Regions from separate parts of the Providencia sp. UF-183 genome, predicted to be linked through region 1. Evidence: predicted binding sites of a transcription regulator. Region 1 holds the regulator's gene; the other holds the start of a gene.
The links. Region 1 encodes Fur, which represses iron uptake genes when iron is present. Its sites were predicted from a motif close to ATAATAATGAGAACNACTATCAA; they were not measured.
Positions count from the first base shown of each region.

Region 2: the regulator Fur is predicted to act here: its motif matches at 4,828-4,850, upstream of AC4IFT_RS09430 (TonB-dependent hemoglobin/transferrin/lactoferrin family receptor).

Region 1 is NZ_JBSICD010000008.1:190,013-197,250, forward strand. It holds gene chiP (chitoporin ChiP) at 1-830, shown strand, start outside; gene AC4IFT_RS10090 (bactofilin family protein) at 1,035-1,568, opposite strand; gene fur (ferric iron uptake transcriptional regulator) at 2,244-2,693, opposite strand; gene fldA (flavodoxin FldA) at 2,960-3,487, opposite strand; gene ybfE (LexA regulated protein) at 3,642-3,935, opposite strand; gene tnpA (IS200/IS605 family transposase) at 4,183-4,581, opposite strand; gene AC4IFT_RS10115 (RNA-guided endonuclease InsQ/TnpB family protein) at 4,604-5,812, shown strand; gene AC4IFT_RS10120 (type I secretion system permease/ATPase) at 5,852-7,238, opposite strand, start outside.
Region 2 is NZ_JBSICD010000008.1:33,809-41,046, forward strand. It holds gene uvrB (excinuclease ABC subunit UvrB) at 1-1,615, shown strand, start outside; gene AC4IFT_RS09415 (gluconeogenesis factor YvcK family protein) at 2,081-2,989, opposite strand; gene AC4IFT_RS09420 (RNA polymerase sigma factor) at 3,294-3,791, shown strand; gene AC4IFT_RS09425 (FecR family protein) at 3,794-4,720, shown strand; gene AC4IFT_RS09430 (TonB-dependent hemoglobin/transferrin/lactoferrin family receptor) at 4,865-7,238, shown strand, end outside.

The DNA.
Region 1 (7,238 bases):
AGTTAAGCATGTCCTATATGTGGACAGACCGTTATAAAGCACCATGGTATCGCTCAATGTATGATTTCCGTGAAGCCGATGGCAAAACTGGGATCAGCTATTTGCATTCCATTGGGTTTAAATATGATTTTAAAAATAACTTAGTGCTAGAAGGGGCTTATGGTCAAGCAAAAGACTATATGGATCAGTATTTTGCTAAAGTTTCGTATGCCGTGCCTGTTGCTGAACGCGATTTGCGTCTCTCATATCAATTTTATGGTTCTAAAGATAAAGTTTCTGATGGCGGTGTCAATGACGTTTATGATGGCTTAGCATGGTTGCAAGCGATGACATTAGGCTATACCTATGAACAGTTTGATTTTAAAGTTGAGGGAACCTATGTTAAAGCGGAAGGTAATCAAGGCTACTTCTTGCAACGCATGACGCCGGGCTGGGCGACATCCAATGGGCGTATGGATATTTGGTGGGATGGTCGTTCAGACTGGAACGCCAACAATGAAAAAGCATTATATGCAGGTGTGATGTACGACCTTAAAAATTGGGATCTCGCAGGCTGGAAAGTGGGTACATCCTATATTTATGGTTGGGATGCAAAGCCAAGCACAAATACCCAATATGCCCAAGATGTGCGTTTAAAAGAAAGTGCATGGAACTTTGATATTCTATATACCGTTCAAACTGGTCGAGCAAAAGATACGCTCTTTAAATTACACTTTACCAAATATGATAACCATACCGATATTCCTAGCTATGGTGGTGGTTATGGAAATATCTTCCAAGATGAAAAAGATATTAAGTTTATGGTGATGATGCCATTTACGGTTTTTTAATGAATTAAATAAATAGTGGTTACCATTGAAATAAGTATGATGGTAACCGACTAAAACACACATAGCATATATACGTAGTTTCAAATGGCCTAATAAAATAAGAAAATATACTTATATTGCGAGTTTGAAAATTAAAAATAAGGTGGATTACATTCACCTTATTTTTATTATTTAGTCATTATCCTAGTGCAGAAAAACAAATTTTTATAACGAAGCAATTCCTTTATCACCTTCATTATTGATGATAGGTACATCATGTTTTACTTTATCTTTTAATTGCGTGACTTTATCTGTATGAGTAACACTATTTTTGACTTTAGCTTGTCCAGAAAGGATGCCACCTTTTTTAATCGATAAACTGCTGTAGTGAATCGTTCCATGGACTTCGCCGTTATTTTCAATGCTAATGGATTCAGAGGTGCATTCACCTTCAACTCGACCATTAATAATCAACTCTTTACAAATAATATTACCCGTCACTTGGCCATTTAGCATAACTTTAACGGTATTATCTTTTCCTGTAATGTTACCAACGACTTTGCCATAAATGTGGACCTGCTCATTAGAGGTAATATTACCTTCAAACATCACATCCCTCGAAATTATCGTATTCGATTTTTCTTCACTAAGGGTTGGCGTTGATATCGTAACGTGTTCTTCTATCTTAGAAGTAATTTCAGGTTCACGAATGGTAGGGGTTTCTTCAGGGGTTTGTTTGTTTTGTCTTTTGGTGAACATTTTACTTACCTTTTTTTGATTGAAGTATAAGATCAAGAACAGAATTGATAATACAAATGAAAATAAGGTGATGGCTGTATGACGAAAAAACCATCCTATTAAAGTAAGAAACCAGAAGAAAAAACTAGTATTAATAAAAAGATATGTTTTTTTCATCAGTTAATCTCTTACGAAGTACGAGAACAATCCAAATAAGTCTAGCTAAAAATATACAAATTACATCATATAGTTGTAATTTAACTTTTTTATTACACTTAAATTGTTTGTTAAATTAAAAAAAGTAAAACTATATAGCAATATACTGAACTTATTTTAGACGTTAATTAGATAAACTATATGACAGTGATATGAAAAAAAGATGCAAGGTATATTTTAGATAACGTTATGCATCACTATGATATCATTGTAAATATTCTCAAATAGAGAAGGTGTGTTCATCCGTCAAACAATATAAAGGATTTGAAGTGAATTGCAACTTATTATAGAACACTTCAATATTTCACCTTAACGACATATTTTAGTGATAAATATAAAGTAAATGAAAGAAATTATGGATATTCTCACTGAGAATGCTTAATTTATCGGTGGATGGATACAATAAAAAAAGCCCGATAATGGTGGTTATCAGGCTTTTGAAGAATGGGTCACCATCAAAATATGATGGTGATTAATTTATTACTCTTTTGCTTCGTGTGCGTCAGCGTTATCGCGGCAATCACCATCAGCGCAGTGGCCATATAAGTACAAACTGTGGTTAGACAGCTTAATACCGTGACGTGCGGCGATATTTTTTTGGCGAGTTTCAATCGATTCATCAGTAAACTCAATCACTTTACCACAATCTAAGCAAATTAAGTGGTCATGGTGATGCTGCTGAGTTAATTCGAATACGGATTTTCCACCCTCGAAATTATGGCGCGTAACGATACCTGCATCATCAAACTGGTTCAATACACGGTATACAGTCGCTAGCCCGATCTCTTCGCCCATATCAATCAGCTTTTTATAGAGATCTTCCGCACTGACGTGGTGGCACTCAGGCTCCTGAAGTACTTCCAAAATCTTAAGTCTTGGAAGAGTGACTTTGAGTCCAGCATTTTTCAATGCTTTATTGTTGTCTGTCATGCGGGTTTGTCCTGTATCTTAAATCATAAATTTAACAATAATGAGACATTTTTAACATAAATCCAGTTGTCTTCTAAACTGATTTACAATTATAGGCATGGAAAATAAAAATAGAAACCATGCATTGTCTCATTATTTTGATAATCTCTTATAAGTCTATCCAATTAGGATATTTAATCGATTATTTTAGACCGAATGACCGTTCCGCGATGGTGCATTTTGAGCGGAAAGGAATTCGGCCAAGAGTAACGCTTGTTTTTAATCGACTAGCCAAGAATTTCAGCTAATGACATCTCTTCAGAGATTTGTTTGACCCATGCATCCACTCGTTCATCTGTTAACTCCGGTTGGCGATCTTCATCAATCGCTAATCCGATAAAGTGGTTGTCATCTGCCATACCTTTTGAAACTTCGAAGTGGTAGCCTTCGGTTGGCCAGTGCCCAACAATCACCGCACCTCTTGGTTCGATGATATCGCGAATAGTCCCCATCGCATCACAGAAGTATTCTGCATAGTCTTCTTGGTCTCCACAGCCAAAGAGAGCGACGAGTTTACCTTCAAAATCAATTTCTTCTAATGTTGGGAAAAAGTCATCCCAATCACATTGTGCTTCGCCGTAGTACCAAGTTGGAATACCAAGAAGTAGAATGTCAAAAGCTTCAATGTCTTCTTTGCTGCATTTTGCAATGTCATGAACTTCTGCTACGTCTTTGCCTAATCTTTCTTGGATCATTTTGGCAATATTTTCTGTGTTACCTGTATCACTTCCGAAGAAAATACCGATGACTGCCATAAACTGATTAACCTCTTGTTTTTCTAAGAGAGAAAGAAGGAGTGTCTCAACTTCTAGAACTCATTTAGAACGAAAATAAATAGAATTTTATGCCTTATTCTGGCGAAAAAACTTTTATAAGTCTGTCAAATTTGTGTGATTTACTAAGATAGCGTTACTTGAGTATTGTCTCATCAACTTGTTGAAGTTGTGACATCAAAATTTCTTCTATTAATTCACTACGGCTTATATTTTTTTCTTCAGCTAACTGATTCAGTACAGCAACAGCTTCTTCGTTTAGTTTAAGTTCAACTCGGCGCAATCCATTCACTTTATCGCGTTTTAATTGATTGCGTTTGTTGATCCTTAATTGTTCATCCCGTGATAGTGGGCTTGTCTTAGGTCGCCCAGGCCTTCGTTCCTCAGCGAACAAATCCAGAGTAGTACGATCAGTTTGTTCTTTTGCCATGTCTATAACTGCTAAAAGGGTGTGCCAATAATTCAGCGCGCCATGATACCCTAGCTAATCCCCTAGTGCTATAGCTGCAAGGCGAGGGAATAGGTTTGATTGGCGAAAAAAAGCGCGGTTTTAAGAAAAAAGCACCCCTTGCTATGTAGGTGATGCTTTTTTGAACACTTATCCAGTGAGCCGTAAAACCTCGTCCTTCAGGACGAGGATATAAGGCGCGGGTTTTAAACTAACTAGGTGTTTGCTGTTACTCAATGTACTGGCGGATAATGGATATTGGTGCGCCCCCACAACTCCCAGCAAAATAACTGGGTGTCCACAAAACTCCTTTGTAGTAATAACGTTGTGCTATATCAGGGCGATCCCGTCGAAGTAATCGACTCGATACCCCTTTAAGGCTGTTAACCAGATTAGATCTCGCCAATTTTGGCGGATAATTAATCAATAAATGAACATGATCACCTTCACCATCCATTTCAACCAGTTCAACATCGAAATCGGCACAAACACTGGAGAAGTAGCCTCGTAGTTTTTCAATCGCATCCTGATCAAATATTTTTCGGCTGTATTTTGTAACAAGGACCAAGTGGACGTGCATCAGGAATACACAATGCCTACCACGGCGAATATCGGTTTCTTTTTTCATAGACCAAAATATAATAGATAAAATGAAACGCCTACAAGCCTTTAAATTCCAGTTAAGACCGAATGGTCAGCAGGAGCGCAATATGCGGCGCTTTGCAGGGGCTTGTCGTTTTGTTTTCAATCGGGCATTAGCACTTCAGAATGAGAATCACGAAGCAGGGAACAAATACATTCCCTATACAAAGATGGCTTCATGGCTCATTGAGTGGAAATCTGACACCGAGATACAATGGCTGAAAGAATCTCCCTCACAGCCGTTGCAGCAGTCGCTTAAAGATCTGGAACGCGCCTACAAGAATTTCTTTCAGAAACGAGCCGCTTTTCCCCGTTTCAAAAAACGCGGTCAAAATGATGCTTTTCGCTACCCGCAGGGCGTGAAGATCAAACAGAAAAACAACCGTATTTTTCTCCCTAAACTCGGTTGGATACGCTACCGCAACAGCCGTGAGGTTGTGGGAACGGTGAAGAATGTCACTGTAAGCCAGTCATGTGGTAAATGGTACGCCAGTATCCAGACTGAATACGAAGTAGTTGACCCCGTTCACAATGCAGAGTCGATGGTAGGACTGGATGCAGGGGTAGCAAAACTCGCCACACTTTCAGATGGCACGGTATATCATCCCGTCAATAGCTTTAAAACAAGCCAGCGTAAGCTGGCAATGCTCCAGCGACAATTAAGCCGAAAAGAAAAGTTCAGTGCAAACTGGCAGAAACAGAAGCGAAAAATCCAGCGTCTGCATTCCCATATTGCCAATATCCGGCGAGACTACCTGCACAAAGTCACCAGTGAAATCAGCAAAAACCACGCGATGATCGTCATTGAGGACTTGAATGTCAGTAACATGTCGAAATCGGCAAAAGGCACAGCAAAGCAACACGGTCGAAACGTCAGAGCCAAATCCGGTTTAAACCGTTCGATACTGGATCAGGGCTGGTACGAAATGCGCCGTCAGCTTGAGTACAAGCAACACTGGCGCGGAGGTCAGGTGCTTGCTGTCCCTCCGGCATATACCAGTCAGCGGTGTGCTTGCTGTGGTCAAACAGCAAAAGAAAATCGCCAGTCACAAAGTAAATTTGAGTGCCTCGAATGCGGATATACCGAAAACGCCGATATCAACGGGGCGCGTAACATTCTAGCGGCAGGACATGCCGTGCTTGCCTGTGGAGGGAGGGGGCAGTCAGACCGCCCGTTGAAGCAGGAACCCGCCGAGGCGAGTCAGGCTACGGTCTGAACGCTGTAGGAATCCACGTCCTTTAGGACGTGGAGGATGTCAATGTGTTTGTTGTTGCCACAAGTTGGCATAAAGCCCGTTTGATTGAAGTAAGTCTGTATGTGTACCTATTTCAGTAACCTCCCCATGGCAGATCACACAAATTCTATCAGCATGTTTAATTGTGTTTAAGCGATGGGCGATACTGATGACTGTTCTCCCTTTAGAAATTAAAGGCATATTTGCCATGATCGCAGCCTCAGATTCATAATCGAGTGCAGAGGTGGCCTCATCAAGGATTAAAATATCAGGTTCAGTCAGCAAGGCTCGAGCAAGAGCGATACGTTGGCGTTGCCCCCCTGAGAGGTTTACCCCTCTTTCAGACAGTGGGTAATCGAAGTTATCAGGCAAGGACATAATAAAATCATAAGCGCCGGCTAATTTTGCAGCACGAATGACTTGTTCTTGAGAAGCCTGTGGAACGCTTAACCGAATATTTTCGGCAATTGACCCAACAAATAGCGTACTTTCTTGTAAAACTATACTCATTCTTCGGCGCAATGAAACCGTATCTGCGGCAGCTAAGTCCATCCCATCGATAATCACTTGACCGTGTTGTGGAACATAAAGGCGTTGTAGTAATTTTGTTAGTGTGCTTTTCCCTGAGCCAGATGGCCCAGTTATCCCAATAAACTCTCCAGCTTTAATGGATAAGGTTAAATTATTGAGTACTTCAGGGGTATCTGGTTGGTAACGAAAACGGATATTTTGTAATTCAATTTTACCTTGTATTGCTGCTGAACTTGCAATCCCTTGACGTTCATTTTCAACGGGTTTATCCAAAATATCACCTACGCGGCGTAGCGAGATGATAGTGTGTTGAAAATCCTGCCATACTTGAGCAAATCGTAAAACAGGTTGTGTTACATGCGCACTTAGCATGTTAAAAGCAACTAATTCGCCAGGGCTAATTCCACCGTTTAAAACCTCTTTAACACCAACCCATAGAAGTATTGCAGTGGTGACTTTGCTGACTAGGGTCATTATCTGCCCTGCAATTTCGCTGCGCATGGAGACTTTGAAGTTTTGAAGGAGCTGTTTACTGAAGATTTTCTTCCATCGTTGATTAAAGTATTTTTCGGTTGCTGTTGTTTTTATTGTTTCAATTCCCGTAATACTTTCAGTCAGAAAGGTCAGCCCATTTTCGTCAGCTTGATAGGCTTTTTCTGTTTGTTGACGGATTATAGGACCCAGTATCATCCATAAAATAAAAAATATCCCCATCGACCCCATTAAAATCCAAGCCATAAGGGAACTGTAGGAAAATAAAACGGCAATAAAAATGATGACAAAAGTGAAATCAATGAACAGCATTAAGGTTGAGCCGGTCAGAAATTGCCGAATATTGGCGAGTTCACGAACGCGTGCAATGATTTTCCCAGTTGGT
Region 2 (7,238 bases), 160 kb from region 1:
CGTGATTGTAGTGGCTTCAGTCTCAGCCATATACGGGTTGGGCGACCCAGATAGCTACTTAAAAATGATGCTGCACCTAACGGATGGCATGATCATTGACCAACGCTCTATTTTGAGGCGTTTAGCTGATCTGCAATACAGTCGTAACGACCAAGCTTTTACTCGCGGTACTTTCCGTGTTCGGGGGGAAGTGATAGACATTTTCCCTGCAGAATCTGATGAATACGCGCTACGTGTCGAGCTATTTGATGATGAAGTCGAGCGCCTATCTCTTTTTGACCCTCTGACGGGGCAAATCCAACACCGTGTGCCTCGCTTTACGGTTTACCCAAAAACGCACTATGTCACCCCAAGAGAGCGTATTTTGGAAGCGATGGAGCATATCAAAGAAGAGCTGGTGGATAGACGAAAAGTGTTGTTGGAAAACCATAAACTGGTTGAAGAGCAGCGCATTACCCAGCGCACTCAGTTCGATTTAGAAATGATGAATGAACTAGGTTATTGCTCAGGGATTGAAAACTATTCACGTTATTTATCCGGTCGTGCACCGGGCGAGCCACCTCCGACACTGTTTGATTATTTACCAGCGGATGGCCTACTGGTGGTGGATGAATCTCACGTGACGATCCCACAAATTGGGGCGATGTACAAAGGTGACCGCTCCCGTAAAGAAACCTTAGTCGAATACGGTTTCCGTTTGCCTTCGGCATTGGATAACCGGCCAATGCGTTTTGAAGAATTCGAAGCTCTAGCACCGCAATCTATCTATGTCTCTGCAACACCGGGCAAATATGAGCTGGAAAAATCGGGCAATGAAGTCATTGAGCAAGTGGTTAGGCCAACAGGCTTACTTGACCCGATCATTGAAGTTCGTCCTGTCACCACGCAAGTGGATGATCTACTGTCTGAAATTCGTATTCGTGTACAGAAAAATGAGCGAGTGTTGGTCACCACATTGACCAAACGGATGGCGGAAGATTTAACGGAATATCTGGAAGAGCATGGGGAGCGTGTTCGCTACCTTCACTCAGATATTGATACGGTTGAACGAGTGGAAATCATCCGTGATTTACGGCTCGGTGAATTTGATGTGCTTGTTGGGATCAACTTATTGAGGGAAGGTCTCGACATGCCAGAAGTTTCGTTAGTGGCTATTTTAGACGCTGACAAAGAAGGCTTCCTGCGTTCAGAACGCTCTTTAATTCAGACAATAGGCCGTGCAGCGCGTAACTTAAACGGTAAAGCGATCCTCTACGGCGACCGAATCACCAATTCGATGGAAAAAGCGATAGCAGAAACCGAACGCCGTCGTGCAAAACAAATGGCGTTCAATGAAGAACATGGCATCGTGCCGCAAGGGCTGAACAAGAAAATTGGTGATATTCTGCAAATTGGCCATAAAGTGGGTGGAAAAGGCAAAGGTCGCTCAAAAGACAACGCCAAAAATGAGATATCAATTGATATCCAAGGCATGTCAACGAAAGAGTTGGAGCAACGTATTTCACAACTTGAAGCGCAAATGTATAAGCACGCACAAGACTTGGAGTTTGAAGCGGCAGCGCGTGTGCGTGATGAGTTGCAAGAGATTCGGTCTCAGTTTATCGCTAATTCCTAATCTTCTTCATATTTCGCGTTGTGGGGGTGTTGGCTACGCTCAATCACTCGGGTCACATACTTATGTATGCTCCCCGAGATGCTTTCGCTTGCCGCCTACCCACAACACGAACTATTTTGAAAATGATTTTTCATTGTATTTCATTATGTTGGGAAGCAGGGCAATCACTCGGGTCACATACTTATGTATGCTCTCCGAGATGCTTTCGCTTGCCGCCTACCCACAACGCAAATTATTTTGAAGATGATTTTTCATTGTATTTCATTATGTTGGGGAGATCAGGGGCCATCACTCGGATCACATACTTGTGTATGCTCCTTGGAATAAACTCTTTTGCCGCCTAGCCACAATGCTAGCTATTTAGAGGATTTGCGTGAAAATAATTAGAAAATCAATAGGATTGATATAAAAATTGTCTTTAAAATAGAGAAATATTCCACCTCTGGGAGCCAAAGGTGGAATAAATTACAATAGCGGGATGGTTTCTTCGATGGCTTGTAGGAGCAGCTTTCTATCGTGGCGGTAAGGGATATCGTCCGCTTCGAGGACACGCTGGATAATCTTACGGTCACTGCTGATATCACTGATTTTTGTGCGTGGGCCAAGGATCAACGCATCAATTTTTTTGCAGCCAATATAGTTTTCCATCATCTGCAATTTTTCAGGCAAAGTTAAATTTGCGGCGGAGGAGCACACTTCTTTACCTAAGTTGCCAATATAAATCATCGGTGCTTTACATTCGCGCAGGGCTGTTGCAACTTCTTCAAGTAACAGCAGTGGCATTAAACTGGTGAAGAAACTGCCGGGGCCAATAAGAATCAAATCAGCTTGGTGAATAGCATCTAACGCTTCTCGTGTGGCTTTCACGGAAGGGTATAAGCGTAACTCTTTCGGGATTTCGCGTAGAGCGTCTACATTGACCTCGCCATAAACTTCATTACCCATCTCATCAATTGCCATCAAATCAACGGGGGATTCTGACATTGGAATGAGTTGTGCATCCACTTTGAGCATATTACGAATTAAATTAATCGCCTCAAGTGGTCTAACACTCAGGTGATCTAATGACTTTAACATTAGGTTACCCAAATTATGGCCAGACAGCTCGCCATTGCCACCGAAACGGTATTCAAACATCGCCGAAGCAATCGACGGTTCAGTAATTAACTGATTCAAGCAGTTCCGCATATCGCCCCAAGCAATCCCGCCTTCAGAACGACGAATTCGACCTGTAGACCCCCCATTATCCGTGGTGGTTACAATTCCAGTTAGGCGAGGCCCTAAAGAGGAAAGGGAAGACATTACGCGGCCCAGCCCATGCCCGCCACCAAGGGCAACAACATGTTTCAGGCTCGCCAGACTACTATTTGGCATAGTGTTCCTATATCAATCAGTCAATATTCGGCAAATAAACAGCCACTACTTGAGGCTTTTTATCTGTGATTTTGCCGTGTTTACAGAACCGAACGTATTAAAAATGAAATCTAAAATAAATTGGGCGTTAATCTACCATAAAATATCATTGCCCGCTGAGTTACTGTGATAAAAAACAATAAAAGGCAATATTCCAGATTTACCTTAATTTCTTCGCAAAAAAATACCTGAATGTTTCCATTTTGCACATTTACCTATATAGTGTAAATAATTCTCATTTTCACTATTTGTGTTATGGCTCAATATGTCTGATTCTGAGTTGCAACGCTTGTTTGCACGCCATTCTTCCTCATTATGTCGCTATCTCAACATGTACCTTAAAGACCATAGTTTAAGCATGGATATTGTGCAGGAAAGTTTTGTGCGAATGGCTGAATTGATGAAACACTCGACGATCCAAGACTTTGATGCTTATCTTTATCGCGTAGCGAAAAACCTGATGATTGATCACTTTAGGGAACAAAAAGCTCGCCCTTCAATGGCCATCAGTGATGAGCAGTGGCATGAAATACCAGCACAAACAAAAAGTCTTGAAGCAACGGCAATCAGAGAGCAGCAACTGAGCCAGATACAAACCATTATTCAAACATTGCCTGAGAGAACACAGGCTATTTTTCGTTTGCACAGAGAAGAGGGATTGACGCAAACCGAAGTGGCTCAATTGTTGAATATTTCGCTCAGTACCGTTGAAAAGCATTTAGCCAATGCATTGGCTGTTCTGATTCATCAATGGAAGGATTAATCATGAAACCAACATCTCCATCTGAAATCGAAAATACAGCAGCGATGTGGGTCATCAAAACCACACAAAGAGAACTAAACGCGCAAGAAAATAGCGAGTTCCAGCACTGGGTGAGCGCATCAACAGAGCATGCAAATGCTTATTACCGTGCAAGGCAAATCTGGGCATTAACTTCCTGTCATCAACAGCCTAAAAAAATAATAAAACCGATTAAAGCGGCAAATAGTTATTTGAAAAAAACCATTGCAGCTAGCGTATTAGTGTGTGGCTTGGCGACGCTACTTTGGTGGAGTGAAAATCACGAACAGATTGATTACCAAACCAAAATTGGTGAGGTTCAACACATTACATTGCCCGATGGTAGCCAAGTTGACCTCGATAGTGGTGCGCAATTACAGTTAGCTTTTGACGGGCAATATCGGCAAGTTAATTTGCTTCAAGGACGCGCCTATTTCTCTGTTGCGCCTACCACTGGCAGTGAACTTCGTCCTTTTCAAGTTAAGGCGAAAAATGGAGTAACGCAAGCACTGGGAACCGAGTTTGCTATTGATAATGAAGAGGATAATGTTGATGTGAGTGTTTATCAGCACAGCGTTAAAATATCGCTATTATCAGGACAAGAAGTGGTGGTTAAAGCGGGCAACTTTACACAATACCAACAGCAAATTTCCCCTATATTGCCTCTCGCCAAACAGAATTCAGAAGGGTGGCGTGAGGGGCAGATTATTTTTCAACAGCAAACGCTTTCTGAGATCGCCGCTAAAATCAGCCGTTACCATAAAAAGCAAATTATTATTTTAGCCAATGACAATGATGGGAGGTTAAGTGGCGTATTGCAAATAAACGCGCTAGAAAGCGGGCTTAAGCACCTTGCGTCATCAAAAGGGCTTTCGGTTTATGAAGTGCCATTCTTCACATTAATCTACTGATAGATAATAACATTATTATTTTTCACAATTATTTAAATTATTTTTCACAATTATTTAAATTATTTTTTACGGGTTTCTTGCATTTCTGCGTCTTAATCTAAGTGATTATGATTTTTATTACCATTATCATTTTAGGGATGGGAAATGACTCAAAAAAAGCACCAATATAAAAAAGCCTCACTCTGTGTTTACCTTGTATTAGGGGCACTACCTGCATATTCATTGTTTAACATTGCACACGCGAATCAACCAATAACGGCTGCACAGCAGAAAATTTCATTTTCGATAGGGGCAGGCTCACTTGAGAACGCGTTGTTACAATTTGCCCAACAGGCAAAAGTTGAAATTATTATTAATAGCCAAGAAATGAATGGCTTAAAAAGCCAAGGCATCAAAGGACAGTTAACCTTGCAAGAAGGGTTACAGCAGCTTGTTGGTGCAAATCCAGTTCAGTACCAAATACACAATAATCGTATTTCTATTCATCGGGTAACTAACTCCCCCGCGGGTGAAAAAGTCATCAAGCTAGATAATATTACGGTGACTGCAAGCCAAATTCAGCAAGGGGACTGGGTTTACAGTAGCCCCTCATCGGTGAGTGTGATCAGTAAAAAGCAAATTGAAGACAGGCCACCGAAGCATATTGCTGATGTATTGGAACTCACGACGGGCGTGTATTCCAGTGTCAGCCAGCAAGACCCGTCATTATCAGTGAATATTCGTGGGATCCAAGATTATGGGCGTGTGAATATGAATATTGATGGGATGCGGCAAAACTTCCAAAAAAGCGGCCATGGGCAGCGTAACGGTTCAATGTATATTGATTCTGAGCTACTTTCTGGCGTTGAAATTCAAAAAGGAAATAGTAGTGGGATGGGGAGTGGGGGAACACTCGGCGGTGTTGCCACATTTAATACGGTAAATGCATCTGATTTTTTATCGAAAGATAAAACATTTGGTGGAAAATTACACGCAAGCACAGGGACAAACAATACCCATTTTATCGGCAGTAGCGCATTTGCCTTGGGTAATGAAAAAGGGGACTTACTGTTTGCCGCCAGTGAACGTCGATTAGGTGACTATAAACCAGGGACGCACGGCAGTATTGGTGACATCCGTGTTAACAATGAAACGGGGCATTATGACGAATTAGTACGTGGTTTAAAACATAGCCGAATTAACGATAGCAATTACCAAATGACGTCCTATCTGGCGAAAGCAGGCTGGAATCTCAGTGAGTCACAACGTTTACAATTCAATTATTTAGAAACCAAAGTGGCAACCCCTAATGCAGGAACGTTGACCAATTTGACGCAAACATGGCCGTACAAGCTTGGGTGGAAAAGTAGTGGATTTAGTGATGTGACAACTCAGAATTACTCTCTTGATTATACACAATTTAGTGACAGTCCATGGAGCACTGAATTTAAAGGGAAAGTATATTTTGTCGATACGAAGGACGACACGGAAACTTATTCAACCAGCCCTGTTTTTAATAATGGCTACCAGATGGATACTCGGGTTAAAACACTCGGGTTACAACTTGAAAATCATTCAGAGGTTGAATTTAATCATAATAATGTAGTAAAAGCGCATTATGGTTTTGAAACTTTCCAAGATAAAGCCAGTAGCTCATCAACGCGTGAAGCCGCATCAGGAGTGACACCGGATGGAAAACGCACGTTGAGCTCTCTGTTTACTAATTTAACATATGAATATGATGACTGGCTGACCGTCGAAGGGGGAGTGCGTTACGACTACTATACCCTTAAAGGGCAAACCAGTATGCGTTATCCTATCTTTCCCTATACCAAAGAAAACCCATGTACGGGGAGGCGGTTACGTGATTGCCCTAGCACGATGTACACAGAGCATTGGAATGTTGATAAATCAGAAGGAGCGTTTTCACCTAACGCTCGACTGGCTATCCGTCCCGGCGTTGAATGGATGGAGTTCTTTACCAGTTATGGCCGTTCGTGGCGTCCGCCTGCGATCACTGAAACACTCACCACGGGCAGTGCTCACAGCTCCTCAACACAGTATCCTAACCCATTTTTGAAAGCAGAACGTTCGAATGCGTGGGAAGTCGGGATGAACCTGAATTACCCGCAACTGGTGCTCGAAGAAGACCGACTATTGGCTAAAGTGGCTTATTTTGATACGCGAGTTGATAACTACATCAACCTTTCTATTAACCGAACTAAGCCAGGATTGGTTAACCCAAGTATTGGAAATGCTGCGTACAGCAATAACTTAAATACGACACGTTTTAGAGGGTTTGAATACCAACTCAACTATGATGCAGGGTTTGTGTATGCCGATTTAACGTTCACTCATATGATTGGCAAAAATAAATTCTGTGCTAACCGTGCGTGGTTAGGTGGCGTCTTGAAATTCCCAGAAGGTGTGGGGCCTGGTAATTGGTACGCAGAATCTGATGAGCAAGCAAACAATTATGTGAACTGTGATAGCGGCTCCATCTTTGGTAGCGCAGCAAACCTGCCCGGTGACAGAGGGT